4 regions of the Lysinibacillus sp. Y5S-8 genome follow, and region 2 is predicted to be linked to each of the others. Evidence: riboswitches for the same ligand, from Rfam matches in the RefSeq annotation. Region 2 holds a riboswitch; each other region holds the start of a gene.
The links. Region 2 has a riboswitch for S-adenosylmethionine ahead of V6670_RS01855 (O-acetylhomoserine aminocarboxypropyltransferase/cysteine synthase family protein). Riboswitches for the same ligand answer to the same signal wherever they lie in the genome.
Positions count from the first base shown of each region.

Region 1: another riboswitch for S-adenosylmethionine. It lies ahead of V6670_RS08500 (YezD family protein); the one in region 2 lies ahead of V6670_RS01855 (O-acetylhomoserine aminocarboxypropyltransferase/cysteine synthase family protein).
Region 3: another riboswitch for S-adenosylmethionine. It lies ahead of metK (methionine adenosyltransferase); the one in region 2 lies ahead of V6670_RS01855 (O-acetylhomoserine aminocarboxypropyltransferase/cysteine synthase family protein).
Region 4: another riboswitch for S-adenosylmethionine. It lies ahead of metA (homoserine O-succinyltransferase); the one in region 2 lies ahead of V6670_RS01855 (O-acetylhomoserine aminocarboxypropyltransferase/cysteine synthase family protein).

Region 1 is NZ_CP145889.1:1,800,318-1,808,105, reverse strand. Features, by position in the region: gene V6670_RS08520 (formate--tetrahydrofolate ligase) at 1-916, opposite strand, end outside; gene V6670_RS08515 (cold-shock protein) at 1,129-1,329, shown strand; gene V6670_RS08510 (VOC family protein) at 1,434-2,219, opposite strand; gene V6670_RS08505 (flavin reductase family protein) at 2,378-2,863, shown strand; gene V6670_RS08500 (YezD family protein) at 2,947-3,102, opposite strand; SAM riboswitch class I at 3,172-3,268, opposite strand; gene V6670_RS08495 (phosphopantothenoylcysteine decarboxylase) at 3,479-4,153, opposite strand; gene V6670_RS08490 (LysR family transcriptional regulator) at 4,228-5,106, opposite strand; gene V6670_RS08485 (DMT family transporter) at 5,241-6,140, shown strand; gene V6670_RS08480 (hypothetical protein) at 6,303-6,671, shown strand; gene V6670_RS08475 (general stress protein) at 6,772-7,209, opposite strand; gene V6670_RS08470 (DNA starvation/stationary phase protection protein) at 7,401-7,788, opposite strand, start outside.
Region 2 is NZ_CP145889.1:376,035-383,822, forward strand. Features, by position in the region: gene V6670_RS01840 (succinate CoA transferase) at 140-1,663, shown strand; gene V6670_RS01845 (DASS family sodium-coupled anion symporter) at 1,731-3,212, opposite strand; gene V6670_RS01850 (glycerol-3-phosphate acyltransferase) at 3,409-4,041, opposite strand; SAM riboswitch class I at 4,197-4,310, shown strand; gene V6670_RS01855 (O-acetylhomoserine aminocarboxypropyltransferase/cysteine synthase family protein) at 4,422-5,723, shown strand; gene V6670_RS01860 (hypothetical protein) at 6,059-6,445, shown strand; gene V6670_RS01865 (homoserine dehydrogenase) at 6,923-7,788, shown strand, end outside.
Region 3 is NZ_CP145889.1:3,586,609-3,594,396, reverse strand. Features, by position in the region: gene V6670_RS17370 (aminopeptidase) at 1-734, shown strand, start outside; gene V6670_RS17365 (NUDIX domain-containing protein) at 970-1,437, shown strand; gene V6670_RS17360 (prolyl oligopeptidase family serine peptidase) at 1,421-2,197, shown strand; gene V6670_RS17355 (alpha/beta hydrolase) at 2,294-3,250, opposite strand; gene pckA (phosphoenolpyruvate carboxykinase (ATP)) at 3,336-4,922, opposite strand; SAM riboswitch class I at 5,312-5,430, shown strand; gene metK (methionine adenosyltransferase) at 5,688-6,884, shown strand; gene V6670_RS17340 (gamma carbonic anhydrase family protein) at 7,063-7,575, opposite strand; gene V6670_RS17335 (alpha/beta hydrolase) at 7,710-7,788, shown strand, end outside.
Region 4 is NZ_CP145889.1:2,457,335-2,465,122, forward strand. Features, by position in the region: gene plsY (glycerol-3-phosphate 1-O-acyltransferase PlsY) at 1-120, shown strand, start outside; gene V6670_RS11960 (HesB/YadR/YfhF family protein) at 140-430, shown strand; gene V6670_RS11965 (spore germination protein) at 583-2,124, shown strand; gene V6670_RS11970 (Ger(x)C family spore germination protein) at 2,151-3,350, shown strand; gene V6670_RS11975 (hypothetical protein) at 3,355-3,588, shown strand; gene V6670_RS11980 (endospore germination permease) at 3,618-4,766, shown strand; gene metA (homoserine O-succinyltransferase) at 4,807-5,742, opposite strand; SAM riboswitch class I at 5,852-5,962, opposite strand; gene V6670_RS11990 (nucleotide excision repair endonuclease) at 6,112-6,537, shown strand; gene V6670_RS11995 (hypothetical protein) at 6,590-6,847, opposite strand; gene V6670_RS12000 (TrmB family transcriptional regulator) at 6,997-7,779, opposite strand.

The DNA.
Region 1 (7,788 bases), 1.4 Mb from region 2:
CGAAGCCCGCTTCTGTTACCACAATGTCCGCTAGCTTGCGAGCAGTTTGTGTCGCCATAATGGAATTACAGCCGTGGGCAATATTCGCAAATGGACCACCATGTATAATAGCCGGAGTGCCTTCTAATGTTTGGACTAAGTTTGGCTTGAAGGCATCTTTCAATAATAATGTTAAGGCACCTTCTACTTGTAAATCACGTACAAAGACAGGCTCACGCTCAAATGTATAGCCAATCACAATGCTAGCTATGCGTTCGCGTAAATCCTCAATGCTTGTCGCTAAACAGAACACCGCCATAATTTCGGAGGCCACTGTAATATCAAAGCCGTCCTCGCGCGGCATGCCCTGAACAGGACCACCTAATCCTACAACCACTTTACGAAGAGCACGATCATTTAAGTCCATTACACGCTTCCAAATAATACGTCGTGGATCAATGTTTAATGCATTCCCTTGATGGATATGATTATCAATGAATGCGGATAAAGCATTGTTGGCTGTTGTAATCGCATGAAGGTCGCCAGTGAAATGTAAATTAATATCCTCCATTGGTACAACCTGTGCGTAGCCCCCGCCAGTTGCCCCGCCTTTTACGCCCATAACTGGACCCAATGATGGTTCACGTAAAGCGACCATTACTTTCTTATTTAATTGATGAAGAGCATCTGCTAGTCCTACAGTAACCGTCGACTTCCCTTCACCTGCTGGTGTTGGACTAATAGCTGAAACTAGCACAACCTTTGCGTCCTCACCCTGAGCTGTAATTTTTAAAGGATCAATTTTTGCTTTGTAGCGTCCATACTGCTCAAGAGCATCCTCTGGAATACCCGCAGCATTGGCAATTTCCGTAATCGGTTTGATTACTGCTTGACTAGCGATTTCTAAATCTGATAATGGTTGATTTTTCGTTGTCATTTGGCATCCTACTTTCTATGTTGTTCATTTCCATTATAGTCTTAATTGTGAAAAAAAAGAAAGCCAGATACACAAGCATTTCGACAATCAATTGACATCTTTGTTCAATTCATGTATGTTCTAAGAGAAAATGCAATTTTTCACATTTTCTCAATGATAGCACAACTTAGTTAACTTTATTTTACATTCAAGCGCATTGGAGGCGAATGCTTATGCAACAGGGGATCGTAAAGTGGTTCAATAATGAAAAGGGTTATGGCTTTATTGAATGTGATGATGGAGAAGATGTATTTGTACATTTTACGGGCATCCAGGAGGAAGGCTTCCGTACACTTGAAGAAGGTCAGAAGGTGTCATTTGATGTTGTGGAAGGCAATCGAGGACCCCAGGCATCAAATGTTGTAAAATTATAAGCTCCAAAATTGAAAGTGGATGAGGTAGATGAATAGTGCTCAATCCGCTTTTTGACATGTTTGCACATAAAAATCCACTTCAACAATTGAAGTGGATTTTTAATTTATCTATTAATCCAATAAAAAGCACCTGGACAAACTAATGTTTCCTTTGTTCGGTGTGGATCTTTCAATGTTACACCGATTGGGCCTTCTTTTAAATGCCCTAGCGTCATGGTAGATGCTGCCGCCTCCTCATAAAAATCCAAGCGCATATTTGGTAGCTGTAGTGACACAAATTGCTCATGCTGCTCAGAATCGGGTAGCTGTAATACCTTCTGCCAAAGCTGAACCGTCTCCTCCACATCTTTGACAAAAAACTGAATAGATTCCATTGTGATGGCTTGGTTTTCATCGATTGCACCACTAGCTTTTAATTGTGTCAAACGTTCCTCATCTTCATCTGCCCATTCAATTAAGAATGGAAAATCCAATGAAAGATTGGGCATGCCAAAATGCAATAGCTTCCATTCTAGTATCGTGCCATCTGGTCTTGTTCGGCTACAGGCATCGGGACCATATACGTCAAAGCCCATTGCACGCAATCGTTGACCCTCGTCTTCAATATTTTTGGTGCGCAAGGCAATTCGTGAAAATCCTTGGCGCTCACGATCACGTTTAAACGTATAATGTAGGGAATAAGGGTACAAAGCCGCTTGCTCAAATAAATCACGATCATAAATAGCGATTTGTTCAATATAGCTTAAGCCAAAATAGCTTAGCGTATTATAAGTCCCCCACATCGTGTGTTGACCACCGTTCACTGTACGGACATTTCGTTTATTGAAGAAAACCTTTATATTTTCTGGTGATTCTACTTGATGTACCAGATGATCAAAATATAAAGTCATGGCAATTCCCCTTTCTTTCCCCCATTAGCTTTACCTGGATGTTTAATTGATTTAAAATTTACTTAAGAAAAGGAGTTACTATATGGTATGAAAAAAAGTGCAATTTACCTACTAACTCCGTTAACTAATTTATTACTAACTATAAAGAGGTGATTTGAATGACAGATCAAGTAGCTGCTTTTAAATTGGCATTAGGTAACTATCCTACAGGTGTAACGGTTGTGACCGCATGTCATGAAACGAATCCAATTGGCTTAACAGTCAATTCTTTTGCATCTGTTTCCATTGACCCACTACTTATTTTATGGTCACTTGATAAAAAATCTCAGCTCCATTCTTACTTTATGGGTGCAGAAAAATTCGCTGTCAATATTTTAGCGAGTAATCAAGAGCATTTATGTACATTATTTGCAAGTAAAGTCCCGGATCGCTTTGCTCAAGCTAAATGGTCTACTTCTACTTTTGGGCTACCGATTTTACATGATACAGCAGCTATTTTACAATGTAAATCATTTCAGCAAATAGATGCAGGCGATCATACTATTTTTATTGGGCAAGTGCTAGACATTACAAATTCTCAAAAAGAACCCCTTCTCTATCATCGCCGTCATATCGGTCCAATTCCAAAAAGCTTTTATAGCTAATTTCCATAAAAAAAGAGCCACTTGTAAGCAATGGAAACCATGCTTATTGGTGGCCTTTTCACATCGTTCAACTGAAATGATCATTATTTCTTCTGTGGAAATCTCTGCTTTTCAAGCCTATTAATTTGCACAATCACACCATCTTGAATCGTAATATTCACTTCACCAAATTCAAGATTTTGAATTGCCTTAGCAATTGCCTCTAATTTTTTATCATCTACCTTTGCCGATTGAGCCATACGATACACCCCCTCTTTATTCTCCTAGTTGTACAAAAGAGGCCAACGCATCAAACCGATTGATAGCCCCTCCTATCTCTCAGGCACCATCTGTTGGATTTGGCACCTATCTTCTCGGTTGCCGAGGCTTCATGGGGCCAAGTCCCTCCACCTCTCTTGATAAGAGTACTGCGTTTCTTGAAAATAATTCTATAATTCTGTTATCCGAATGTCAATATAAAATATTAGAAAACCTAGCTGAATACTTTGTAATAGCATCCTCTCTGCTACAATTCACTCATAATCCTATCGTATTGTATGCTATGTCAGTCTATCTAACCACAATGGCAAAGAAAAAAACTGTGTAGAAGTATGACCTTCTCCACAGTTCATCACGTTATTCCCCATGCAAACATTCCATTAAAGTTTGTGCTGTCTGTTGCTTGCCCATCATCTTAATTGGTTGCCCCTCAGCAGGCACGATCCAATGAGGCTCATCCCCGCCATATAAAGACTGCGAGCTATTTGCAACCATAAATTGAGCATGCGCTGCTTCCATACGCAGTCTTGCACGAGCGAGTAAAAAATCCTCATCATTTGTAGCTTCTAGCTTAAAGCCCACTAACGTTACATTTGGTTGCCAGCCCTTGATTTGCCCTAATACTTTTGGTGCCTTTTTAAAATGGATAATAGGTGGTTCGTCAGAAGGCATTTTCCCCGCTTCCTCCATTAAATTACCGGATTGATCATAAACCTTGTCAATAACCCAATCGGAGCCAGCAGCAGCCATAATGACAATATCGACTTGTTGTAGCTGAACCGCATGACGTACCTTTTCTCCTAAATCCTCTATACCTTCAAATTTTACCAATGTCATTTTGTCGTGGTTTGCTGGAAGCTGTGCAAAGTAGCCATGCATATATATTACATTCGCACCCTTAGCCAATGCGGCCTCTGCTAAATAACAGCCCATTGTCCCTTTTGATAAATTCGTGTGCCCTCGTACACGATCCCATTTTTCAAGTGTTCCCCCACTTGTAATGAGTACGGTTTTGCCTTGTAATGTCCCCATACACTCACCTATTTTCTACAATATATACAAATTCTATTTTAACGTAATGTAAGGATGTGCTTCAATAGCCACAATCATAGCGTACTATTTTGCTCTTTTAACCAAGCACTTAATATTTCCGCAAATTTCTTAGTAACAGGGGAAGCGTGGTGCTTCATCGCAATTCCAATGGTACGGTAGCCTCCTTGCTTTAGCGGGATTGCTTTTAACGTTGCTGGTAAATGTTGAATGACCAATTGAGGCAAAATACTAATGCCTAAATGATGGGAAATCATTGAAAGAATCCCTACCTCCTCAGAAAGCTCAAAGCGAATATGGGGCTTTACATGATATTGCTCCAACAGTACCTTTACATCATTTGTCCCTTTATAGGAAGTCATGATAAAAGGCATATCTTCTAGGTCAACAATATCAATTTCTGTCTTATGAAATAAAGGGCTTTTATCTGAAACAATACATAATAAAGGGTCTTGTTGTAATTCCATAAATTGATATTGCTCTGATTTTTGACCATTCAAGAATCCTACCTCGACTTCCCCACTTAGCAGCCATTGTTCAATTTCGTAATAATCTCCCTCTCGTAACTCTACTTGTATCCCTGGAAATTGATGATCCATAATACGAACAATTTCTGGCATCCAATTCGAGGAAATACTTGAAATAACGCCAATTCGAACTTTCCCGCGTGTTACACCCAGTATATGGGCCGCTTCCTGCTGCAATAATTCCTGGGCATCCAGGACCTGACGCATCGCCCTTAGCATGGTCTGCCCCTCACTCGTCAGTGTTACACCTGCACGACTTCGATGAATGAGAGCAAAGCCAAATTCTTTTTCTAAACTAGACACGGCATGGCTCACAGCAGACTGTGTTAGTCCTAGTGCATCCGCTGCTTTTGTAAAGCTTGCTACCTCTGCCACCTTTGTTAAAATCTCATATTTAACTAAGCTCATTCGTCATCCCTCTATATACATGAATTTTTTTAATCCTATTCATTATAAACATTCGTTTTACTAATCACAATACAAGATATATAGTAAATTTTAGTATAAAAACTGTTTTAGTACACAGATGGTAGGTGAACATAATGAGTATCCAAGGAAAAGCAAATGTATTGATGGTTATTGTCACAATGTTTTGGGGACTATCTTATACCTTTATGGTCATGGGGCTTGAAACATTGGCAGTTTATAATGTGGTGGCATTGCGTTGTATCATTGCATTTTTCGTAGCAGGACTTATTTTTTATAAACGGATGATCAAAGTAAATGGTAAAACATTAAAATATGCGGCTATTCAAGGATTTTTATTATTCATTGTGTTCGCGTTAAGTTTATTTGGTTTACAGTCTACTTCTGCCTCAAATGCAGGCTTTATTTTAAGCCTAACCGTAGTATTAGTGCCGATTTTCAGCAGTTTCATTGAAAAAAAATTACCATCGAGAGCCGTTAGCTTTGCGGTCATTTGCACGATGATTGGTATTACAGTCTTAACAGCACATGGCTCATTCACCTTCCATAAAGGGGATTTATTAGTAGCCATTGCAGCACTATGCTATTCCATTTATTTACTATTGAATAGCTCATTTACACGAAATGTTGAATCCATTTCATACGGAATTTATCAGCTCGGCTTTGCTGGTATCTATGCCCTTGTCCTAACATTTATATTTGAAACACCGACATTGCCAAATTCAATGTCATCCTGGCTGGCTATTTTAGGGCTCGGTATCATTTGTAGTGCATTTTGCTTTGTTGGGCAAACTGTTGCACAACAGTATACTTCTGCTACACATACAGGACTTATTTTTTCATTAGAACCAATTTTTGCAGCCATGTTTGCCATGATGTTTATTGGTGAAAGTTTAACAGTGAAATTAGTGATTGGCGGTAGCTTTATCCTTATTGGTAATTTAGTGGCTCAATTAGAGCACTTCCATGCATTACGTTTTATTAAAAAAGAAGCACAGGAAAAAGTCATACAATAAAATAGTGTGTCGTGTCACTTCATTTACGAATGAAAAAGGAAGCTGAGAGTTATATCTCAAGCTTCCTTTTCTACTATGTATTGAATTTATAGCATCACTACATGTAAAATAGTTTACTATACAGTCTATTTTTTACAGAAACTAATTGGAGGAGAGTCATCTATGCAAATTCAACCCCGAAATACATCATACTATTTACCAGCTAAGGTCAATCAACCTATTAAAACAGAAAACCTATTGGATTTACTTAAATATGTGGATGACAGTGAAGAGGAAGACGCCAAAAAGAACAAATCGAAAATTGAAATCAGACACGAAAATGGCTATGTGCGTCAATATCTTGTTAAACCAAATGGACAAAGAGTACTCCTGATGGAAACTAAACAAAGCCATGACAATAAAGAAGCTAGCCATTTACATACTATGCCTCATAACCTGTTTAAGCAGCCATTTGAAGAGCCAGCAAATGACCCGATACTTTCGATTTTAAATGCGAAGGATAACATTGCTAAATATAGATATGGGATTTAAAGGAAAACAATGTTAGATAAAATAATAGACAAAGTCGAATAAAACGACTTTGTCTATATTTTAACCAGCAAGCCAGAGCCATATCTCACTGGTTTGATCCTTATAAAAATCTTCTATATTGCTCTGCCTCTATCATACGCTCTTGCTGTTTTAAACGTGCCTCTTGCTCGGCAACTGTCTCAGAATGTGCTTGTAGCGGATCTACATCATCCTCACGTTCCGCATATAAGACGATACTACCTTGCTCCACAAGGTGTGCATAATAAGCGATTTGTCCCTCTGATAGATTAAATCGTTTTAAGCCCTCTGTCACAGCCGAGTCACCTGTAAACCAAGATTTGAATTGGTCCACCCAATTACCAGCCTCATGTGTTTGGACATCAGCATCCCATTTTACATCCTCAAACTGTTCGGAATCTTTCGCAATAATATGAATATCCTCTTGTTGATAACCTTCTAACCGCATACTTTCTAAAATGTGAAGCATTTCATTCCTCGTATGGGCCACCTCAATTTGTGGGTTTTGTTCATTCATCATGTTCAATTCCTCCTAATTTATATGGCTTACTAGATAATTACCCTTGCTGTACACGAGCAAACGCTTTTTACCAAACTGTCATAATTGTTATGAACCCTTAATACATGTTATGTCTTTGACATCAAGCATTAATCGCAGAAAAAAAGCATGCCAGAGTACTTATTATCTCCAACATGCTGTAACTGTCGTTTTTACTTGTCAAGAAAGGCTTTTAACATCCATGTATGCTTTTCAAGAGATTGGTACATAGCGTTAAGTAAATCCTCTGTACGATCGTCCCCTTCTTCTGCTGCTAGCTCCATTGTGGAATTTAATGCTTTCATGAGCTTTTGGAAATCCGAAATTATCGTAGCGACCATTTCCTCAGTCGTCTCATTTCCTGCCGCCTCCTCTACATAGGAAAGCTCTAGATGTTCTTTTAATGTTGCGACTGGCTTGCCATCCTTTGAAAGAATACGCTCTGCAATTTCATCTAAATTCAAGGTTGTTTCATTATACAACTCTTCAAATTTTGCATGCAGTGTAAAGAATGAGTGTCCTGTCACATACCAATGATAATTGTGCAGCTTTGTATAAAGT
Region 2 (7,788 bases):
TTTCTTTATTCAACGGATGTTAGTGTTTATCTGATGAAACATTATTTGGATAAAGATATAGCTTCTGACGAATGTCACACATTTAATGGAACCAAATATGCAAGTTGAACAAAAATATAGTGGGATGGGGGAATGAGGAATGGAAGAAAAGTTAGCGAAAAAGCTTCGCCATGAACAATTGCGGAGCAAGATTGTAACAGCAGAAGAAGCAGCATCTTGGATTAAAGATGGTATGGTATTAGGGATGAGTGGATTCACACGTGCTGGCGATGTAAAAGTCGTACCTCTTGCACTTGTAGAGAAAGCTAAAAAAGAGAAATTTCAAGTAGATGTCTTTACAGGTGCATCACTTGGTCCTGAAGTAGATCAATATTTAGCAGAAGCAGGTGTCATTCGTAAGCGAGGCCCTTTCCAAGCAGATGCTGGTATTCGTAATAAAATCAATAGCGGTGATATCACATTTGTAGATGCCCACCTTTCTCATAATGCTGAACTTGTTCGCCAAGGTATTATAGGCCCTATTGATTTCGCAATTATTGAAGCTGCTGCCATTACAGAAGACGGCTTATTAATTCCTACAACTTCAGTTGGTAACTCGCCGATTTTTGTACAAGAAGCAGACCAAATCATCATTGAATTAAATGTAGCACAGCTTGATGCATTAGAGGGAGTGCATGATATTTTCATACCTGCGCCACAAGGTAAGCGTGATCCAATTCCTTTGCAAAATGTGTCTGATCGTCTTGGTATAATTGGGATTCCGCTAGATTTAGATAAAGTAAAGGGCATCGTTATTTCAGATATATTAGATGCGCCATCAACAATTGTTCCTGCTGATGAGGAGACAGATGTAATGGCGAATCATTTATTAAATTTCCTACGTGAAGAGATTAAATTAGGTCGCTTAACTACGAGCTTGCGACCAATTCAATCAGGAGTAGGCTCAGTAGCAAACGCCGTATTGTTAGGCTTTAAAGATTCTGAGTTCGAGAACTTAGAAGTTTATTCAGAAGTTCTACAGGATGCAGTATTTGAATTAATCGATGCAGGGAAAGTAAATTTCGCTTCCGCTACTTCTATTACCCTTTCAGAGCAAGTAGGAAACCGTGTTTATGGGAGCTTTGAAAAGTATGCTGATAAATTAGTATTACGTCCACAGGAAATTTCCAATCAGCCAGAAATTATTCGTCGACTCGGACTTATTTCAGTGAATACAGCATTGGAAGTTGATATATACGGCAATGTTAATTCAACACATGTTTCTGGTACAAAGATGATGAATGGCATTGGAGGGTCTGGTGACTTTGCACGTAATGCACGTCTAGGGATTTTTGTGACGAAATCGTATGCTAAAGGTGGCAACATTTCAAGTATTGTCCCTATGGTTTCACATGTGGACCATACTGAGCATGATGTGGATGTCATCGTAACTGAGCAGGGTGTAGCTGATTTACGTGGGCTTGCCCCGAAAGAGCGAGCGGCGCTTATCATTGATAATTGTGCACACCCCGATTATCGTGAGCAACTATGGCAGTATTATAATGATGCCAATGAGGCGACTGGTGGACATCATACGCCACATGATCTAGAAAAAGCACTGTCATGGCATGTTCATTATGGAAAAAGTGGGACAATGAAGGACCCTGCGTTTACGAAACAATAGAATACCAGGATTAAAGCCTTGAAGGACAATTGTGCTTCAAGGCTTTTGTTGTGGGCATATTAGAGTTTTATAATAATCCAATCCATTTCCAATAAGTAGCTGAGAATAGAAGAATTAGAAGGAAGCCGATAATCGTTAATGGAATACCAGATTTCAGGAAATCCTTTGTTGTAAATGCCCCTGTCCCATAGGCAAGCATATTTTGTGGTGCACTAATTGGTAATAGGAAGCCAAAACTTATGACGAATTGTTGCACGATGACAAAGCCAACCTGATCAACATTTGTTGTTAATGTAGAGGCTAATACGATGAATACAGGTATCAGTGCAGAGGCTAAGCTTGTTGCACTTGCAAAGCCTAAATGAATTAAAATATTAAATAATGTTACGAGCGCGATGGTTGCTAGTATTGGCATCGTATCTAGCCCAAGTGAACCAAATACTTTATCGGATAACCATGATGCACCTTCCGTCTTAAGTAAAATGGTTCCTAGCATAATACCTACTGCAAAAACGATAATTGTTCCCCACGGGATATGAGGTTCAACTTCCTTCCATGAATAAACACCGATTTTAGGCATTAATAAAATAGAGATGGCAATAATTGTAACTGTAGTTGTGTCAAAGGGATGCAATTTCCCTTCAGTTGCCCAGAAAAATAGCAAAACGATTGATGTTATGATTAAGCGAATTTCAGGGGCCTTCAATGGGCCAAGCTCTGCAAGCTGTTTTTTGATGACCTCTTTACCACCTTCGATATTGCTAGTCTCAGGCTTAATTAAAGCGATCATAATGAAAAATAGAGCTACAGACATAATGATTGAGAAGGGGGCAGCATAGAGCAACCAAGCACCCCAGGAGATATCCACATTAAATTGTTCCTGAATAAAGTTTAAAGCGACCATATTTTGAGCTGCTGCTGTCTTGATACCGATATTCCAAATGGAAACGGCTTGTACCGAAGTAATAACAAGTAAAGCGGCGAGTCGACTATCGCGTGGTAAACCAAATGCTGCGACCATCCCTAGCAATATTGGTACGACTGCGCCTGCACGTGCTGTGGCAGAAGGAACAAAAAAAGCGAGGGCTATAGAAACTAAAATGGCGCCGAATACGATAGCTTTTGTTTTTGTTCCTACAAGTGAAAGGATCCAGAGAGCAAGCCGTTTATGTAAGTTGGTAATTTGCATGGCTGCTGCTAAAAAAAGAGCTGCTGCTACTAGTGCGACAGCGGAATTACTAAATCCACTTAAGGATAATTTTAAAGCGCCAGCAGTTCCTAATTCTGTAGCAGGATCGTCCATTGATGGAGCGAGCCCTAGTAGAACAGTTACAAGTGCAATGATCATGGCTGAGCTAACGGGATAGGACACGGCCTCTGTTACCCATAGGATGACTGCGAATGCTAAGATGGCTAAAGCTCGTTGTCCAGCGATTGGTAAGTCACCGTTATTAGGTAAAAAAGTAATGATGATTAGTAAAGCAAAGGCCAAGCCAATCCATAGTGGCTTTAAATTCCGTTTCGTAGCTGTTTGATTGGGTGAAGACATATTTTCTCATCCTTTCTACGATAAATATGACGATTATTATCCATAACATCGGTTAGTAAAATGTTTTATTAAGATAAGAACTTGTCTATTTTATTGTAAAAAAATAAGTATGCAGAATAGCTGCTTTTTACAGCGATATAAGTAGATAAAGAGAAAATATACGGTCATAAAAAATACAAAAATATCCATTGGAATATTATTTCTTTTTCTTGAATGCAGACGTTACTTTAGGCTCTGTGCCCTTCACTAATCGTTGGATATTTTCGATGTGCAGGATAATAGCTATGCCAAAAAGAAGGACAGCGATTATAGTTGGGCCAATTCCAGGAATCCATAAATATGTTGCAGTACAAAAAACGAGATAAAACTCTAGAACACCGACAATTAAATAGTTAGTTGCAAAGGATAAAATGACAAATAAAATAAGTGCAAATAAACCAATCTTCCAATCTACAGCAAGTAGAATTCCAATAATAGAGGCAGTTCCTTTCCCACCATTGAAACCCATATAAAATGGGAAATTATGACCCAAAATAACCCCTGCAGCAATAATGTAGGTCAGGAGCCATATTTCTCCTTCGGTTAAATGCGAAGCATCCGCTAAATAAAAGTGTGCACCGATAATAGCTACAACGCCTTTGCCAATATCGATTAGGGCTACTAAAACGCCATATTTCCAGCCGAGGGAAAGTGTAGCATTAGAGGCACCAGCATTGCCATGGCCAGCTTTTTTTAAATCAACCCCTGATAAAAATTGTGCCACTTTAGAGCCGTGAATACAGCCAATTAAATATCCAACTAAGAGAAAAATGATCACGGCTTTTACCATAAAAATACTCCTTTCGATTTTTTTTCTAAATTAGTGTATGCGTTCATATTACGTATAAGAGCTGACAGAAGTTTCGGAAAAAATAAAATTTACATATTGACAGAAAAAAACTCTATGTTTATACTGTGTTACAACGATGGAAATTGAATCTTATACTCTTATCAAGAGCGGCGGAGGGATAGGCCCTATGATGCCCAGCAACCAGTAAGTGATGAACTTACTAAGGTGCTAATTCCTACAGATTCTTACTTGGATCTGGCAGATAAGGGGAGGAAAACTTGCAACCGCAACCCTCTTCTTAACTGGAGAGGGTTTTGTTTTCTACACATAAATCCTCCTCATCTCCGGTACCATCGTAAAAAAATAATTGGAGGTACACAATGACAAATTTTAAACCAGAAACATTGCTGTTACATGGTGGTCAAGAGCCAGACCCAGTGACGGGCTCTAGAACAGTTCCTGTCTATCGCTCAACTGCTTTCGTATTTAAGGACACTGCTCATGCGCAACGTCTTTTTGCCTTAGAGGAAGCGGGGAACATTTACACACGGATTACAAATCCGACAGTGGATGTTTTTGAAAAGCGTGTGGCCTTGTTGGAAGGTGGAACAGCAGCAGTAGCACTTTCATCTGGTGCAGCAGCTATCGCATTCTCCATTTTAAATCTAGCTGGAGTAGGCGATGAAATAGTAGCAGGAAGTTCTTTATATGGCGGTACGTATAATTTATTTGCTAACACATTACCGAAGTATGGCATTAAAACAATTTTTGTAGATGAAACAAACCCAGAGAATTTTAAGGCTGCGATTACCGATAAAACGAAAGCTGTCTTCGCTGAAATTTATGGTAATCCAAGTTTAAAAGTTTTAGATATTGAAGCAGTAGCTAAGATTGCACATGATAACAGTTTACCATTAATCATCGATAGTACATTTGCTTCTCCTTATGGTTCCACACCAATTGAATACGGTGCAGATATTGTTGTTCACTCCGCAACTAAATGGATAGGTGGTCATGGTACAACTTTAGGTGGGGTTGTTGTAGACGCTGGTAAGTTTGATTGGACTAGTGGACGATTCCCTGGATTTACGGAACCAGATGCTTCTTACCATGGATTACGTTACGGAATTGATACAGCTTCTGCTGCTTTTGCTACGAAGCTACGCGTACAGTTGTTACGTGACTTCGGTCCAACATTAAGTGCTGATGCAGCGTTTAATTTACTACAAGGTTTAGAAACGCTTCATTTGCGTATCCCTAAACACAATGAAAATGCGTTGGCAGTTGCTGAATATTTACGAAACCACCCATCTGTGGAGTATGTAAACTATAATGGCCTAGAAGATTTTGCGACACATGATTTGGCGAAAAAATACTTGAAAAATGGCTTCGGTTCTGTGCTTACATTTGGCATTAAAGGTGGACGTGAGGCTGGACGAAAGCTAATTGATAGCGTGAAGCTGTTTTCACATGTAGCAAATGTAGGGGATGCCAAATCGCTCATTATTCACCCAGCATCTACTACACATCAGCAATTATCAACAGATGAATTAATTCAAGCTGGCGTAACTGAGTCGCTCATTCGCTTATCCATCGGTTTAGAGGCAGTAGAGGATATTATTGCTGATTTAGAACAAGCCATTACGCTTGCCACAACAACTGAACAAACTGTAGAAGCTTAAGTTTTAGAACGCAAAAGAGGATGTTGTACAGTTTACGTATTTTCTCATTCGAATTGCCTCATTTGGCATTGCGTCAAACGTTGCTACATCAACCCAATATAAAATCCATTAATTATCAGAACTTTTTTAAAAATAATACCAAGTATTTTTATATGTATTATTGACTTAGTTAATTCCTTGTTATATACTAGGGAATAAGTTAAGAATACGAAAATTCTTGTTATAAGGTAAATGTTTTCATAAGTGCTCCCCCCACTTTTGAATATATAGAAGAAGAGTGGTCGCATAGCCAGTGACTGCTCTTCCAAAAAACTGATGATAAAGGAGTGTTTAAAATGGGTAATATCTATAGTGCACAAAACATTGCATCCTATCTAATTTATGAGCTGAATGAAGGTCATGTCTTTGTCAACAATCAATCCATTCAACACTTACTTACATCAGTCGATAAAAAATGGAAGCAAGTCTTTGGTCATACAGCATTTCAAGAGTATGTTGTGGCTGAAGAGGAGGGCTATACTGTAAAGGAAGTTTTTGAGGCATATGAACATTACGGTGTGAGCCATATTGCACTTCCTGCAACAGAGCTTTACTTAAAATACGGTACATTTCAATTAGTGGAACGTACGTATGCAATACCAAATTTTACAGAAGAAGAAATTAGTCTTGTTCAACAAGCTTTAACACATTATCGTTATCAATTGCTTTCAAAAGCAAGTTGAAATCCCCCATATATTAAAGCTCATTCTCTGCTGCTACAGGGAATGAGTTTTTTCTTTAGAGGTCATTAAAATAGTAACAAGATGATGGGTGTCCAAGCATACATATATAATAGAAGAAAGACATTCATATATTTAAATGGAAATAGTCAATTTTTGTTCAAATCTTATAGATCAACTAAAAAAACGTATAATAAAGGGAATGAAACCGATTTCTTTTGCACATCTAGAGAAAACAAATGTCCTTCCTAGAAAGATTTTTCTTGTGCTAAGTATGTATTTGCGTTACAATTTTCTTTAAGATAAATTTAGAATTATTTGAATTTGTATGTGTTCCAACACATACTAAAATAGCGAAACTCGTACAAAGAAGAGTAATTGGCTAAAGCTTGCGGTGGGTGTCCAATTATCATGACACAACCCCATGAAGAAATTAGCTTTGATGAAACTGCGGAATGTAAGTTGGAGGGAATAGCAGAAATGGCAACTATAAAGGCAGCGATTTTAGGATTTGGAACGGTGGGTCAAGGGATCTATCATATTTTAAATGAAAAGCGAGAAGAGCTAAAAAATAAATTAGGTATTGAATTAGAGGTAGCAAAGATTTTAGTGACAGATGCTAGTCGTGAACGTGTACCAGGTACAGCGCATTTAATGACGACGAGTATGGATGATGTCTTAGCAGAGCCAGGTATGCAGGTTGTGTTTGAAGCGATTGTAAATGAAGAGCCTGCATACAGTTATTTAAAAAGAGCAGTTGAGCATAAATGTCACGTTGTTACAGCCAACAAAGTGATGTTTGCTAAACGAGGCTTAGAGTTGCAGGATCTGGCAAAAGCAAATGGTGTTTTTGTAGGCTATGAGGCAACTACTGCAGGTGGCGTACCTGTTATTAAAACAATGAAAAATATTTTACTTGTTAATGATGTGAGCCGTATTCAAGGAGTCCTGAATGGCACATGTAATTATATTTTAACAAAAATGCGTGCACAAGGCTGGTCATTCGAAACAGCTTTAAAAGAGGCGCAAAGTTTAGGTTATGCCGAGGCGGATCCATATAATGATATTTCTGGTCAGGATGCCTTTAAAAAATTAATGATTTTAAGTGCTTTAGCTTTCGGAGAGCAACCAGATTGGGCTGATGTAGAAGTAATTGGTATCGATAGCATTTCGGCTGAACAAGTCCGTGAAGCGTGTGAAAACGGTCTGCGTTACCGCCATGTCGCTGAAGTGGAAAAAAGGGCTGACGGTAAAATTATCGCTAAAGTTGGTCCTCAACTGGTTGATAAAGAACATCCACTTTATCCCGTTGATGATGTGTTCAACGCGGTAGCGTTAGAGACTAA
Region 3 (7,788 bases), 1.5 Mb from region 2:
AGCCAATCCAAGCTGTTTCGACGCTGATGACGAATGTCGATGTCACGCTTTGTATTACCTCGCACTCCTTAACACATACAGCTGCTCGTAAAAACGCCTGTGAACAGGGTGGCCGAGTGGCGACAATGCCAGGTGTTACAATGGATATGCTAGAGCAAGGTGCGCTACATGCAGATGCACAGGAAATAGAAAATATGGTAGAAAAATATGTTCATTTACTTGATGCAGCAAAAAATATTCGCATTGACAAAGGCGGACATACATTAACGTTTAGTGTAGAAAATCGTTTGGGAATTCGTTCTACAGGTGTTATACGCCAAGCTGGAGAGCATGGGAATATCCCTTCTGGAGAATCTTATATTGCACCACTAGAAACATCTGCGAATGGAGAGATTTTAGTGGATGGTTCGATTGCTAATATAGGTGTTTTAAAGGAGCCATTATTATTAAAAATCACGAATGGTCGTTTAGAGGAGGCAATCGGTCCTGATGGTCCTCAATTACTTGCTTTACTTGGTGAAGGAAATGGTAGAATCATTGCAGAGTTTGGCATCGGAGCGAATAAAAGTGCCATCCTATGTGGTAATGTACTAGAGGATGAGAAGGTGTATGGGACAATCCATATTGCATTTGGTAGTAATAAGCCATTCGGTGGAGCAAATATGGCTGATGTCCATATTGATTGCGTTGTGAAAAACCCCACTGTCTATTTCGATGGTCAGCAAGTCATCTAAGGAAAAGCGTGTCTTCATATGAAGCACGCTTTTTTGCTTTACCTCACTATAGCTTACAGTTGCTTGTCTTTGTAGGATTACACTATAGTTAACATAGATAAGCTAGAGTAAAGGAAGCATTTTGCATCTAGCATTTCGTTAACTAGGAATCAACATTAGATCCTGTCCATAAAATAGGAGCAAAGAATAGGTATCGCTTCTATTAGTCATCAAGAAAGAACGTGAGGTTGAAAATATGCTAACATTTACAGATTTACATGGTCTACAAGTAGATTTGAGTTTTTCAAGAGGGGAATTTGAAGTCGAGCCAAAGCACGTCCTTGTTTTTTTAAAGCATGAAAATAAATGGCTATGTACCATTCATAAACGACGTGGTGTAGAGGTGCCAGGGGGCAAATTAGAGCAAGGTGAAACTTTAGAGGAGGCGGCTATTCGGGAAGTTTTCGAAGAGACGGGTGTCCGTGTGAAAAATCTCCAATGGTTCGCAGAATATGCCGTTCATGATACCATTGTGTTTTGTAAATCTGTTTTTACTGCACAATTTTTAACGCAGGAGGACATTGAATTTGATTTAGAAACATCGGGTATGCTTTGGCTAACGGATGAAGAATTTGCTCATCATCCTAATTTAAGCTTTCATATGAAGGATGAGGGTATGAAGAAAATGCTGGAGGAGTTGAAAGACCGTGACATACAATGGTGAAATTGTGGAAAAACGTGCCTATCCCTCACCGAATCCAGCCATACGACTAACAGAAATAACCTATCTATCACAGGGCTTACGTATAAAAGGATTATTAGCAGAGCCAAAGGCAGAAGGTACATATGATGGCTTTTTATATTTAAGAGGGGGCATGCAAAGCATTGGGATGGTAAGACCTTCACGTATTGCCCAATTTGCTGCACAGGGCTTTATCGTTTTTGCCCCATACTATCGTGGAAATCGTGGTGGAGAAGGCCGTGATGAGTTTGCAGGAGCAGACCGTTATGATGCTGTTTATGCCGTAGATGTTCTCAAGCAATATTGTAATGACAATATACATGTTTTTGGTTTTTCTCGTGGGGGAATTATGGCTCTTTGGACAGCCATTTTAAGAAAGGATATTACCTCGGTCGTCACATGGGCAGGTGTTTCGGACGCAACAGCCACTTATTGGGAACGTACGGATATGCGCAGAATGATGAAGCGTGTAATTGGAGGAACACCGAATCGTGTACCAGAAGCTTATGATGCGCGAACCCCACTTTTCGAGATAGAGCAGATTACTGCGCCTGTATTAATCATACATGGCTATCGTGATGAAAATGTAGATATCGAACATGCCAGACAACTAGCCTTTTTTTTAGAAGATGCGAATAAATCATATGAAACCTGGTATGATCCAGACCATGCACATCAATACCCACCAGCAAAAAATCGTGAAACCGTCCGTGCCCTTTGTGAATGGATGAAACAGCAATAAATAAATGATGAAAAAAAATACCCCCTCCTTAGAATAGCTATCCGCTTCAGGCAAGATAGCCATGCTAAGGAGTAGGGGGCAATAAAGGGGTGATGATTATTTCATGTTACTTTCTAAAAATTGTTGTATCGTAGCCCAGTAAAGCTCGCTTGCAACACTTTCTGCGCCACCATGTCCAGCTCCTTCAACAATCAACTTTTGCTTTGGTACATCTGCCGCTTCATATACTTCATTCAACATGGTAGATGGGACGAACGTATCGTTGTCTCCATGAATAAACAACATGGGTGTCTTCGATTTTGCCACTTGTTCAACTGCACTCGCTTCACCTAATGTATAGCCTGCTTTTAGTTTCGTCACTACAGAAGAGAAATGCATGATTGGAAATGCAGGTAAGTGAAAGATTGCTTTCAACTGATAGGAAAATTCATCCCATACTGAAGAATAGCCACAATCCTCAATGATTGCTCTAACGTTTGTTGGTAAATCCTCTCCTGAAGCCATCATGACAGTGGCTCCACCCATCGAAACACCATAAAGAACAATTTCAGCGCTCTTATTTAAGCTGACAATGTGATTGACCCATGAAACAACATCAAAACGATCATGCCAGCCCATGCCAATATAATCTCCTTCACTTTTACCATGGCCTCTCGCATCTGGAATAAGTACATGATAGCCCATATCATAAAAATGTTTAGCATACTTTGTCATTTGTGCGCCTTCGCTTGAATAGCCGTGAAAGATGATAGCCCATTTGTCAGTGGGATGATCATTTTGGATGGAGTAAGCATGGAGCTTTAGCGAATCATAGGATTGAAGCGAAGCATCTTCATATTGCTTATTAAACCATTGCTCAGTTGTTTCTTTCTCTTTAGCTTCCTGAGGATTGACAGCTATTACATTATGAGGTGCATCTAGCACTGCTGTTTTATCAGTGTCAGGATTTAATGCCAGATTATAAAAGTAATTTCCCGCAAAAAAACCAGCGCCAACAAATAAAGCCAACAACATTATAAGAATAGAAAATAGTATTTTATATTTTTTTGTCATATGTATCTCCCTAATACTAGCTACCTTCAAGGTAAAGAAAAAGAGAACGAATGAATTCGTTCCCTTTGATTCTTGTGTCTAGTCGTTATTTTAATGGGCCACCAAGTGTAGTAATGGCATCAGAAACGTTTGAGAATTTCTTGAAGTTTTCGTTGAATAAGCCTGCAAGTTCAGCAGCTTTTGCATCATATGCAGCTTTATCTGCCCATGCTTCACGAGGATTTAACACTTCTGACGGTACACCTTCAACTGCTGTTGGAATGTGTAAACCGAAGACAGCATCTTGTGTCGTTTCAACATTTGTTAATTTTCCGTCGATTGCTGCACGTACCATTGTGCGTGTGTAAGACAGCTTCATACGGCTACCTGTACCATATTCGCCACCAGTCCAACCAGTGTTCACTAGGAATACTTGTGCACCATGCTCGTCAATTTTTTGACCTAACATTTCTGCGTACACTGTTGCTGGAAGTGGAAGGAATGGAGAACCGAAGCAAGTAGAGAATACTGGTTCTGGCTCTGTTACACCACGTTCAGTTCCAGCAAGCTTAGAAGTGAAACCGCTTAGGAAGTGGTACATTGCTTGCTCTTTTGTTAATTTACTGATTGGAGGTAATACGCCAAACGCATCAGCTGTTAGGAAGATGATTGTTTTTGGATGACCTGCAACAGAAGGATCAACAATATTTTCGATGTATTGGATTGGATAAGCTACACGTGTATTTTCTGTTAATGAACCATCATCATAGTCACAAATACGAGTTTCTGGATCAACAGCTACGTTTTCTAAAACAGAACCGAAGCGGATTGCATTGTAGATTTCTGGTTCTTTCTCAGCAGAAAGGTTGATTGTTTTTGCATAGCAGCCACCCTCAATGTTGAATACACCATTATCAGACCAGCCGTGTTCATCGTCACCGATTAGCTTACGATCTGGATCAGCGGATAATGTCGTTTTACCAGTACCAGATAGACCGAAGAATAATGCCACATCGCCAGCTTCACCAACGTTTGCTGAACAGTGCATTGAAAGGATACCTTGCTGTGGTAATAAGTAGTTCATGATACCAAAAATAGATTTTTTCATTTCACCAGCATATTCAGTACCACCGATTAAGATCATTTTCTTTTCAAGTGATACAATGATGAAAGTTTCAGAAGCAGTACCATCAACTGCAGGGTCTGCTTTAAAGTTAGGAGCAGAGATGACAGTGAAGTCTGCAACATGAGAAGCTAATTCTTCTTCAGTTGGACGGATAAATAATTGATGAGCAAAAAGGTTGTGCCAAGCGTATTCATTAATTACTTGGATGCTTAGTTGTGAATCTTTGTCAGCACCTGCGAAGCCTTTAAATACGAATAACTCGTCACGTTCTTTTAAATATTTTATTACTTTTACATATAAGTTATCGAACACTTCAGAAGAAATCGGTTGGTTGACTTTACCCCAGTCAATTTGATCTTTTGTGCTTTCTTCTTCTACCGTATATTTATCTTTAGGTGAACGACCAGTGTATTTGCCAGTTTCTGCACGAACTGCGCCATCTACTGTTAACATTGCTTCACCACGAGATGTAGCTTTTTCTGCTAATTGTGGTACTGAAAGTTGAACATTAATGTTACCGCCGTTTAATAATTCCTTCAGTTCGTTTGCAATTTCTACTGAATTCATCGATTAAATACCATCCTTTTTTATAGTATTCCCTTGATTTAGAGGGATTTTTTCTTAATTTCAAAAATAGTATAACACAATTGCTTAAATAATCTATACTAATTAAGAAATTATTTTAGAGTTTTTATCACTTTTCAATAAACTGACAAAAAATAATGTTTTTCGAGTAGAATCCGATCAATCCTACTGTAATTAGGCGCAAAAATTGAGCCACACATATGTTACCACAAGTAGCTAGGTATGTTGTAGGGATTAATTTGCTTCTATTTACATCATCATCCAAGTATGAAAAGTTTTTGTGTAATCAGTTCCTTCCTTTCTATACAGTAATACATAAGAAAATATTTGACAACGTTCAACCTTTTCAGTAACATGAAATTGAACGGATACTCTTATCCCGAGCTGGTGGAGGGTCAGGCCCTGTGAAACCCGGCAACCTGCATGTTTTATTTCACAACATGCGTTGGTGCCAACCTGATGCAAGGGAACATCCCTTGAACGATAAGAGTGAAAGGTTACGAAGTCATTATTCCTTTCCTCATGTGCAGTAACGTGAGTAAAGGATTTTTTTATTGTTAAAAAAGAATGTAAAGGTAAGTATATGTAGTTCTTTCCTTATTATAATGACAGATCTTTCGAAATCCTCGTGTTAAAAGCAGCAGTAACGGCTTGAGAGTTCAATCCTTAGGAGCGGACTTGACATGGGTAATGAGTACCGTATTCATACACAACTACTTTTTGTAAGAGTAATAGGAGGAAAACCAAATGACAAACCGTCGACTGTTTACATCAGAGAGTGTAACAGAAGGACATCCAGATAAGATTTGTGACCAAATCTCGGATGCCATTTTAGATGCTATTTTAGCAGAAGATCCAAATGCACGTGTAGCGTGTGAAACAACTGTCACAACAGGATTAGTATTAGTAGCAGGAGAAATAACTACTTCTACTTACGTTGATATTAAAGGTATCGTTCGTGATACTGTAGCAGAAATTGGCTATACACGTGGTAAATATGGCTTTGATGCTGAAAACCTAGCGGTGCTTGTAGCTATTGGCGAACAATCACCTGATATTGCACAAGGTGTTGACCAAGCTTTAGAGGCTCGTGAAGGCTCTATGACAGATGCTGATATTGAAGCAATTGGTGCTGGTGACCAAGGTCTAATGTTTGGTTATGCATGTAATGAAACACCTGAACTAATGCCATTGCCAATCAGCTTAGCACATAAATTAGCACGCCGATTAACAGAAGTTCGTAAATCAGGTGAATTAGCGTATTTACGTCCTGATGGAAAAACACAAGTAACGATTGAATATGATGACAATAATGTACCTGTGCGAGTGGATACAATTGTTATTTCAACACAACATGATGAAGAAGCAACACTTGAACAAATTCAAGCTGATTTGAAAGAATTTGTTATTGCACCCGTTGTGCCAAGTGAATTATTAGATGCAAACACGAAATACTTTATTAACCCGACTGGCCGTTTTGTTATCGGTGGACCTAAAGGGGACGCTGGCTTAACAGGACGTAAAATCATTGTTGATACATACGGTGGTTATGCACGTCACGGTGGTGGCGCATTCTCTGGTAAGGATGCAACAAAGGTAGACCGTTCAGCGGCTTATGCGGCACGTTATGTAGCAAAAAACATTGTAGCAGCTGGCTTGGCAGAGCGCGCTGAGGTACAACTTGCCTATGCGATTGGTGTGGCTCAACCAGTTTCCATTGCGGTTGACACATTTGGTACAGGTAAAGCAAAAGAAAGCGAAATCGTAGAGTGGGTACGTGAGCTATTTGATTTACGCCCAGCAGGTATTATTAAAATGCTAGATTTACGTCGTCCGATTTATAAACAAACGGCAGCTTATGGTCATTTTGGTCGTACAGATTTAAATGTCCCATGGGAACAAATCGATAAAGCAGATGCTCTACGAGAAAAGGCACATCTATAAACTATTGAGCTAAAGTAATGAAGACATTAGAAAATTATTCTAATGTATTAAAAAGGAAAGGGGCAATATTGTCCCCTTTGTTTTTACAAAAAATCCCTCGCTACGATCCGTGAACATTTTAGTTACACGGAAATGCGAGGTATTTTTTTCGTTAATATTGAATTTTTGTGTATGTTGTTTACTTCTGAAGGGATTTATAATATTGTCCTTTTTCTGCATATTCGCGCACGATACGTTCCATATCCTCTTTATCTTCTGCATTTAATTCACGGACTACTTTTGCTGGACGACCTAATGCTAAACTATTCGGAGGAATGACTTTACCAGGAGGTACTAGGCTTCCTGCCCCAATAAATGCACCCTCTCCTATCTCTGCCCCGTCTAATATAATGGAGCCCATACCAATTAAAGCATTTTTGCGAATTGTACAGCTATGTAAAGTGACTTGGTGTCCAACTGTTACCTCATCTTCAATAATTAGCGGAAATTTTGGACTTTGATGTAAGCAACAAAGATCTTGGATACTGACACGTTTTCCAATAATCGTTGGGGAAACATCACCACGAATGACCGTATTAAACCAAATGGTTGTTTCAGCACCAATTGTTACGTCGCCCGTAACAGTTGCGTAATCAGCAATGAAGACAGATGGATCGATCTTTGGCATTTTATCTTTAAATGGATAAATCATGAAAATCGCCTCAATTCTTTCTATAATGTAGTATTATCGTATCAAATACGCAACTTTATGGAAATATAAAATTAAAATGAGCTATTTATTTCGATATAATCAATGTGTAATTATTTTTTAGGAGGACTATGTGAATGTGGAAATGGGAAGCTGAAGGACAAGCAAAGGCTGTGATTGCTATAGTTCATGGTGCATATGAAAATCACCGATGGT
Region 4 (7,788 bases), 2.1 Mb from region 2:
ACGGGTGACTTTGCATTAGGCATCTTGGTAGCCTTTTTATTTACCTTTATTATTTATCGTCACCGTGCCAATATTACACGTATTAAAAACGGCACTGAGCCAAAGGTAAAATGGCTTTAGGAAGAGAGGAGCATTCGAAATGAACATTGCATTGACAGATGAAGCACTCCAGTGGTTCAAACACGAAATGGAAGTAGAACCAGGTGATACGATTCGTTTTTATGCACGCTATGGTGGCTCTAGTCCTTTTCATGAAGGCTTTTCACTTGGCATGACTCGTGAAGAACCTATTGCTATAGGCGTACAGACAGTGGTTGATGGTGTAACCTATTACATTGATGAGAAAGATCTCTGGTTCTTTAACAATCACAACTTACATGTTGACGTTGATGCTAGTAATGATGAATTGCAATATGACTATCGTACATAAAACAGTCTATCCTTTCAGTCCATGAAAGGATAGACTGTTTTTTTATTTGGCTTCATCATGCCAATAGTTAGATTTTCACCCTCACCTCGTTTATCTATCAAAAAAATTGTCCACTCTATAAATAATGAGCGTATATTTGAGGAGGAAAACACATGTCTATGTCTAACAATATCGATACCTCCCCATCCAATACTAACGATTTGTTATATACATCCCTAGCTAAAAATAAAAAAATCATTGAACAGGCGCTTGGTCACAGTAATGACATCATCATACGTGAAATCACAATTGGTGAATCTACCCCTCATAACATCGCTATAATTTCGATCGATGGCTTATCAGATAAAACTACAATCTCCGATTCTGTTATTGATAAGCTTATGGCAAATATCGAGGAAGAACAAGACATTGAAATAACGACCATTAATCAATATGTACGAAACTCCTATTTAACAGTTGGGGATGTGTCGAATATCGAGCATTTCACAACACTCTACAATGCCATTCTCAATGGGGAAACGGTTATTTTATTAGATGGGTTTGCAGAAGGGATTGTGACAAGTACCAGAAGTGCTAAGGATCGAGCCGTTACAGAGCCATCGACTGAATCTGTTATTCGAGGTCCTAGGGAATCCTTTACCGAAACCATACGTACTAATACTGCGCTCATCCGTCGCAAAATAAAAAGTCCGAATCTCTGGATAAAATCACGCGTTATCGGTGATGTGACACAAACAGATGTCGCTGTCATGTATATAAATGGCATCGCCAGTGACAAAGTTGTCGCAGAGGTATTAGCCCGATTAGACCGTATTAATATCGATGGCATACTGGAAAGTGGTTATATAGAAGACTTTATTCAAGACTCTAAAAACTCTATGTTTCCAACAGTCTACAATTCAGAACGTCCAGATGTCATCGCTGGTGAATTATTAGATGGCAAAGTGGCGATTCTAGTTGATGGTACCCCCTTTGTCTTAGTAGTACCAGCGTTATTTACATCCTTTTTACAATCAGCAGAGGATTATTACCAACACTGGATGATTAGCTCGCTTGTACGCATACTTCGATTTTTTGGTATCAGTCTAGCATTAGTCGCGCCATCCTTGTATGTAGCTATAACTACCTTTCATCAGGAAATGCTGCCAACTCCTATGTTGATCAGTATTGCGTCACAAAGAGAAGGCGTCCCGTTCCCCGCAGTTGTGGAGGCACTCATTATGGAGATTGCCTTTGAGGTATTAAGGGAGGCTGGGCTTCGTATGCCTAGAACAATCGGCCCAGCGGTGTCTATTGTCGGTACTTTAGTTATTGGTCAGGCGGCGGTTGATGCGGGTGTTGTATCCGCTGTAATGGTTATTATTGTAGCCTTAACAGCAATTTGTAGTTTCCTATTCCCTGCCTATGGCTTATCTAATACCATTCGCGTGCTACGTTTCCCATTAATGATTTTCGCTGCCATGTTTGGTTTATTTGGCGTGATGTTTGGCATTATGCTGATTATCCTACATTTATGTAGCATTCGTTCATTTGGCGTACCTTATTTGAGTCCATTTGCACCGTTAGTTTTAAAGGATCAAAAAGATGCTTTTCTTTTGTTCCCTCGTAGAAATTTACTAACAAGACCTCGTTTAGTCAATCAAAAAAATATTGTTAGAGGGCATAAATATATCAATATAAAAGGACGGAAATAAACTACAGGTAAAATGAGGAATGGAATATGGCAAAAGTAAAAGTGATTTGTTTGCTCTGTAGCCTCACTTTACTATTAAGTGGCTGCTGGAGTAAGCGTGAATTAAATGAATTAGCCATTGTCGTAGCACTTGGCATTGACAAAATAGACGAAGAATATGAGATAACGGTTCAAATTGTCGATCCAAGTGAAATTTCTATGAGACAAGCTTCCACGCAGCGCTCTCCTGTTGTTAGCTATCATTCGAGAGGCGAAACCATCTTTGAGGCAATTCGAAAAATGACGACCATCGCTGCACGAAAACCTTATTTTGCTCATCTTCAAGTGGTCGTTTTAGGAGAAGATTTAGCCAAAGAAGGGATTAGTGATTCACTCGATTTAATCGTAAGAGACCATGAATTTCGTAAAGATTTCGATGTCATTATGTCTCATGAAGCGACAGCGAAGGATGTATTAAATGTACTAACACCCATTGAAAAGGTGCCTGCTAATAAAATGTTAAATTCCCTTGATGTCTCTGAAAAAGCTTGGGGCTCCACAATAGCTGTCAATATAGATGAATTAGTCAATACGTTGAGTAATAAGCAGAAAGGAGCCTTAATTTCTGCTATTGAAGTTCATGGTGATAAGAACTTAGGCATGGATCAAACCAATGTACAACGCGTTAAAACACCTGTGTTGTTACAGTATGCAGGATTAGCAGTCTTTAAAGGGGATCAATATATTGGGCTTCTTACTGAGGCTGAGAGTAAAAGCATTAGTTTTCTGAATGACAAAATACAAAGTACGATTGAAATCATAGCCTGCCCAAAGAAAGGAACTCTATCGACTGAAATTACTCAATCCACTACAAAAGTGAAAGGATCTTTTGTTCACGGAAAGCCGAAAATCGATGTTCAAATTAACGTCGAGCAGAATGTTGGCGAGGTCGAATGTGATATCGATCTTACAAAAAATAAATCTATTGATTATGTCAATAAAAAAACAGCAAAAGGCATCGATGAACGAATCGAAAAAACCTTAGAGAAAATACAGCAGCAATATAAAGTCGATGTTTTTGGTTTTGGTGATGCATTACATCGGGCAGATGCGAAACAGTGGAAGAAAATCAAAAATGATTGGACGACCATTTTTCCAGATTTGGCAGTGGATGTTCATGTGAAAGTAACGACACAAGGTTTAGGAACGATGCAAAACTCATTATTAAACAATCCAAAGGAGGAGTAACGGAATGGTTTTAGCCGTAGCCATCTTTATCATTTCAGTGATCTTGGCATTTTTTTATATACCTAAGCTAAAAAAGCAGCAAGAAACAAAAACCATTGTCGTATTTTCTGTCTTGCTACTAATCGGTACTGCTTTAAATATCGGGATTGCGTTGAAAGTCCATATTCCGAGCCCAATGGACTTAATTACATTTATTTTTGCACCAATTAGAGATTATATTGTAGCCATAACAAAATAGATAGATGGATGAAAAATGGAGGGTGGATAATGGAAAAAGAGATGATAAGTTCAAGACAGTTTACGATAATTTCCATTCTCTATTCAATCGGTACTGCCATCTTAATCATACCTTCAAGTATTGCTAGTTCATCTAAGCAAGATGCGTGGATTGCTGCCAGCATTGGTGTCGTTCTTAGTTTACTAATCGTTAAGTTATTTTTGACGCTTGCCAACCAAACACCATCACTCAATTTTATAGAGGCAAACGAAAAAATTCTCGGTCGCTTTTTTGGTAAAATCACAGCAATTTGCTTCTTAATCATGACTTTTCTTTCTGCTGGAGAATTACTCTATTTTATTGGTATCTTTATGAAGACAGAAGTCATGCCAGAAACACCAACATTGGCATTTGCATTATTGTTTAGTATTATCATTATGTACGCTGCCTATTTAGGCATTGAGACCTTTGCGCGGTCGGCAGAAATTCTCTTCCCACTATTTGTCTTAATTTTTATCTTTTTCGTTGTTTGTATTACGCCTCAAATTACTTTTGAAAATATACAACCCATTTTAGAAGCGAAAAAAACATCCATGTTTTATAGCATTGTACGCTTTATGAGTATTTTTTCCTTTCCGCTAGTGGTGTTACTAATGCTATACCCTGCTGCAGTCAATGTTCAGCAATCTGCACAGAAAGGATTTTATATTGGGACTATAATCGGAGGCATTTTCTTAATTACGTTGATTGTGCTTTCCATCCTCGTATTAGGACCTGAAAATACTGCATCTAGAACATTTCCAAGCTATGCGCTAGCACAAAGAATATCAATAGGGGAATTTTTGCAACGTATTGAAATCATCATGGCTTTCATGTGGATTTCGTCCATTTATATCCGTACATTTATGTATTTCTATACAACCGTTGTCGGTCTTGCACAGATTTTGAAAATCAAGGATCATCGTCCTCTCATTATACCTATGGGTCTAATTATCATTGCGCTTTCCCAAATTGTTCATCCAGATATTGTGCATTCAACCAATTACAATAATGAAATTTGGCCCATTTTTTCTTTTATATTTACCATTTTATTACCGATACTTTTATTGATTGTCGCAGTTATACGAAATCGCAAAACCAAAGCTCAAAGTACCGAAACACCTAATACAGAAACAACGAATGACAATCAAAAAGTCTAATTTCTTTTATGGTGAGAAAAGAAATTAGACTTTTTATTAATTAGATATGATATTCAATTTCATCTACAAAATCCCATTCGTATGGTGTTTCTTGGTAAACATAGTAGTTCAACCAGTTAGAGAATAATAAATGCGTATGGGCACGCCATGTATTCATTGGCTCCTGTGATGGATCATCATTCGGGAAGTAATTCACAGGAACAGCGATATCTATGCCCTTTGCGACATCACGGCTATATTCATCGGCTAATGTTGTCGCATCATACTCCAGATGCCCTGTAATCATAATGTTTTTATTATCTTTTGATTGGACGATGAACACACCTGCATCCTCTGAATAGGATAATAATCGTAAGTCTGGATGATTGCGAACCTCGTCGATCGAAACAGAAGTATAGCGTGAATGTGGAGCGGTAAATAAATCACTGAAGCCCCGTACTAAATCCACTGTTAAATCGGTAATTACATGGGAATAGACACCTGAGCATTTAGCTGAAAGTTCTACCTTTCCTATCCCATAATGATGATACAGTGCCGCCTGTGCCCCCCAACAGATATGTAAAACGGATGTCACATTCTTTTTGGACCAGTCCATAATTTCTGAAATTTCCCGCCAATAGTTAACTTCTTCAAAGGCCATTTTTTCTACAGGTGCTCCCGTAATAATCATCCCGTCATAGCGACGGTGACGAATTTGGTTGAACGTTGTGTAAAATAGCTGTAAATGTGATTTACTGACGTTTTTCGACTCATGTGTGGCCGTATTTAAAAAGGTGATATTTACCTGTAACGGTGTATTCCCTAATAAACGTAGTAATTGAAGCTCCGTTTTTTCTTTTTCAGGCATTAAATTCAATATTAATATGTTTAACGGACGAATTTGCTGTGTTTTCGCACGATCCTCTTCCATGACGAAGATTTTTTCCTCACGTAAATGTTCTCCAGCTGGTAAATTTTTCGGAATATTAATTGGCATCTTGCGTTCCCCTCTCTTTGATCACTCTCTTTTAGCAAACCTTGCTGACAAATTAAAAAATCCTCCTCATTCCATACGAGATAGAATGAGAAGGATTTTTTCACGTCCACTCTTATCTCTCAAAGGAAAAATCCTTTGCTGGAATTAGCACCTTTCTAACAATTGTTAGAGGTTGCTGAAGCGTCATCGGGCCAAATCCCTCAGCTTCTCTTGATAAGATTATTTAATTACATTGAATTGTAGCATGTATTAGTTAGAATATCAATAATTCATAGAATATTTTGTGATTCAAATGCATGTTCCTCGTTTATTTGATGTACACTAAGCTTGCTATAAGTAGTGTTTCTACATTTAAAATTTATGGTAAACATGCCGTATTTATGTTACCATATAACTTTAGTAACAGAGAGGAACGTGAATACTTTGATTAAAATTGAATTTCCAAAACCTGATGTAGTCATCCGTCAACGTGAACAAGAAGTAAAACCTGGTGATGTGCCTATCACACCATACTTTGGTTTTATTGACTTCCATAAAATCACACGTGATAAAGGCGGCATTTTTTTATTCTATAATGACAAGAATGAGCTATTATTTGTCGGCAAAGCACGTAAAATTCGTCAACGTATTAAAAAGCATTTCGAGGACAATGTATCTCCGATGAAAAATCATCGTGATGAAGTGTTCAAAATTGAGGTCTATGAAGTAGAAGATCCAATGGAACGTGAAATTTACGAAACATATGCGATTAACACTTTCCGCTCCAAATACAATGTAGAGAAAGTCTTTTATTAAGATATCTTGTAAAGAAACCGAAATCTCATTTAATGGGATTTCGGTTTTTGTCTTATATAGAGGTTACGCGATCTATTGGCGTACTCTCGCCGTTTATTCGCAAAACAATCGTGTCTAGCTCAGGATCTTTGGTGATAATTTTATATACATAGAGTTGAGCCTCTTTTCGTTGCTCGCTACCTTCTTTAAGTTGGATGACTTGACTGTTTTCTTCAGCCGCAATACTTGCCAGCACATTCCCTTTCGAATAATAAACAAGATAATACGTAGAGTCATCTTCATACAATAATTGAATCTTATCATTAGCCACAATTTTTGTTGAATATTGTCTGGAACGACAGTTAGCTCACGAATCATTAGTGGTTTGGTAGGTGTTTTATCGTTACAAGCTCCTAACATTAATAAGCTCATTAAACCTAGCAACACGAATTTTTTCACGTTACTCCCCTTCCCTTATGACTATTCTAAGAAAAAAGCTTTACGCTCCTTAGCAATCCAGTCTTCTAATTCCTGATCATCACGTTTTACCAATCGATTGATAAGGACGTCATGCCAAACATAATCCTCTAACAAATAAATATGGACAGGGTCATTGGTGATAAAGGCCATTTCTTGCGTAGATGGAGAATGACCATAAATCATTTCCTGACCATCTACCGATAAAATAAACCAATGTGGTGTAGACGTTTTTTTCGTGTAGTGTGTAGCTCTATGCTGGTCAATCGACTCTAGCTGTTCCCCTACATATAAGGTAATACCATGAATAGGAACATGCTGTGCCACTTCTTGAATATCTTCCCTTAAAGTATCATACATATCTTCCCACATCGATAGAATCACTTTTTTCTTGGCTTTTTTTAAGAGTGACTGGCAATAGTTGATGATCGCCTCCTTGCCCTTTAGCATGACTACTTTTGGCTCCACTTCCTGCACTTTTTCCTCTAATTTTTCTAATTTCGCACTCATGGATGTAAAATTCGATTGCCAGCGCTGCTGCATTTGCTGTAAAAACACAGACACAGGCATAGCCGCATAGGTCGTTTGTTCAGCCGTTTCTTCTTTTAGCACAATTCCTTTTTCGACAAGGACGTTTAAAATATCATAAATTCTTGCGCGTGGTATACCAGAATTTTTACTGACCTGATAGGCACTAACATGACTTTGCTGCACAAGTGCCGTATAGGCCTTTGCTTCATACTCTGTAAAGCCCATGTCTTTCAACTGGGCGATTAATTCCTCCATGTAATCCCT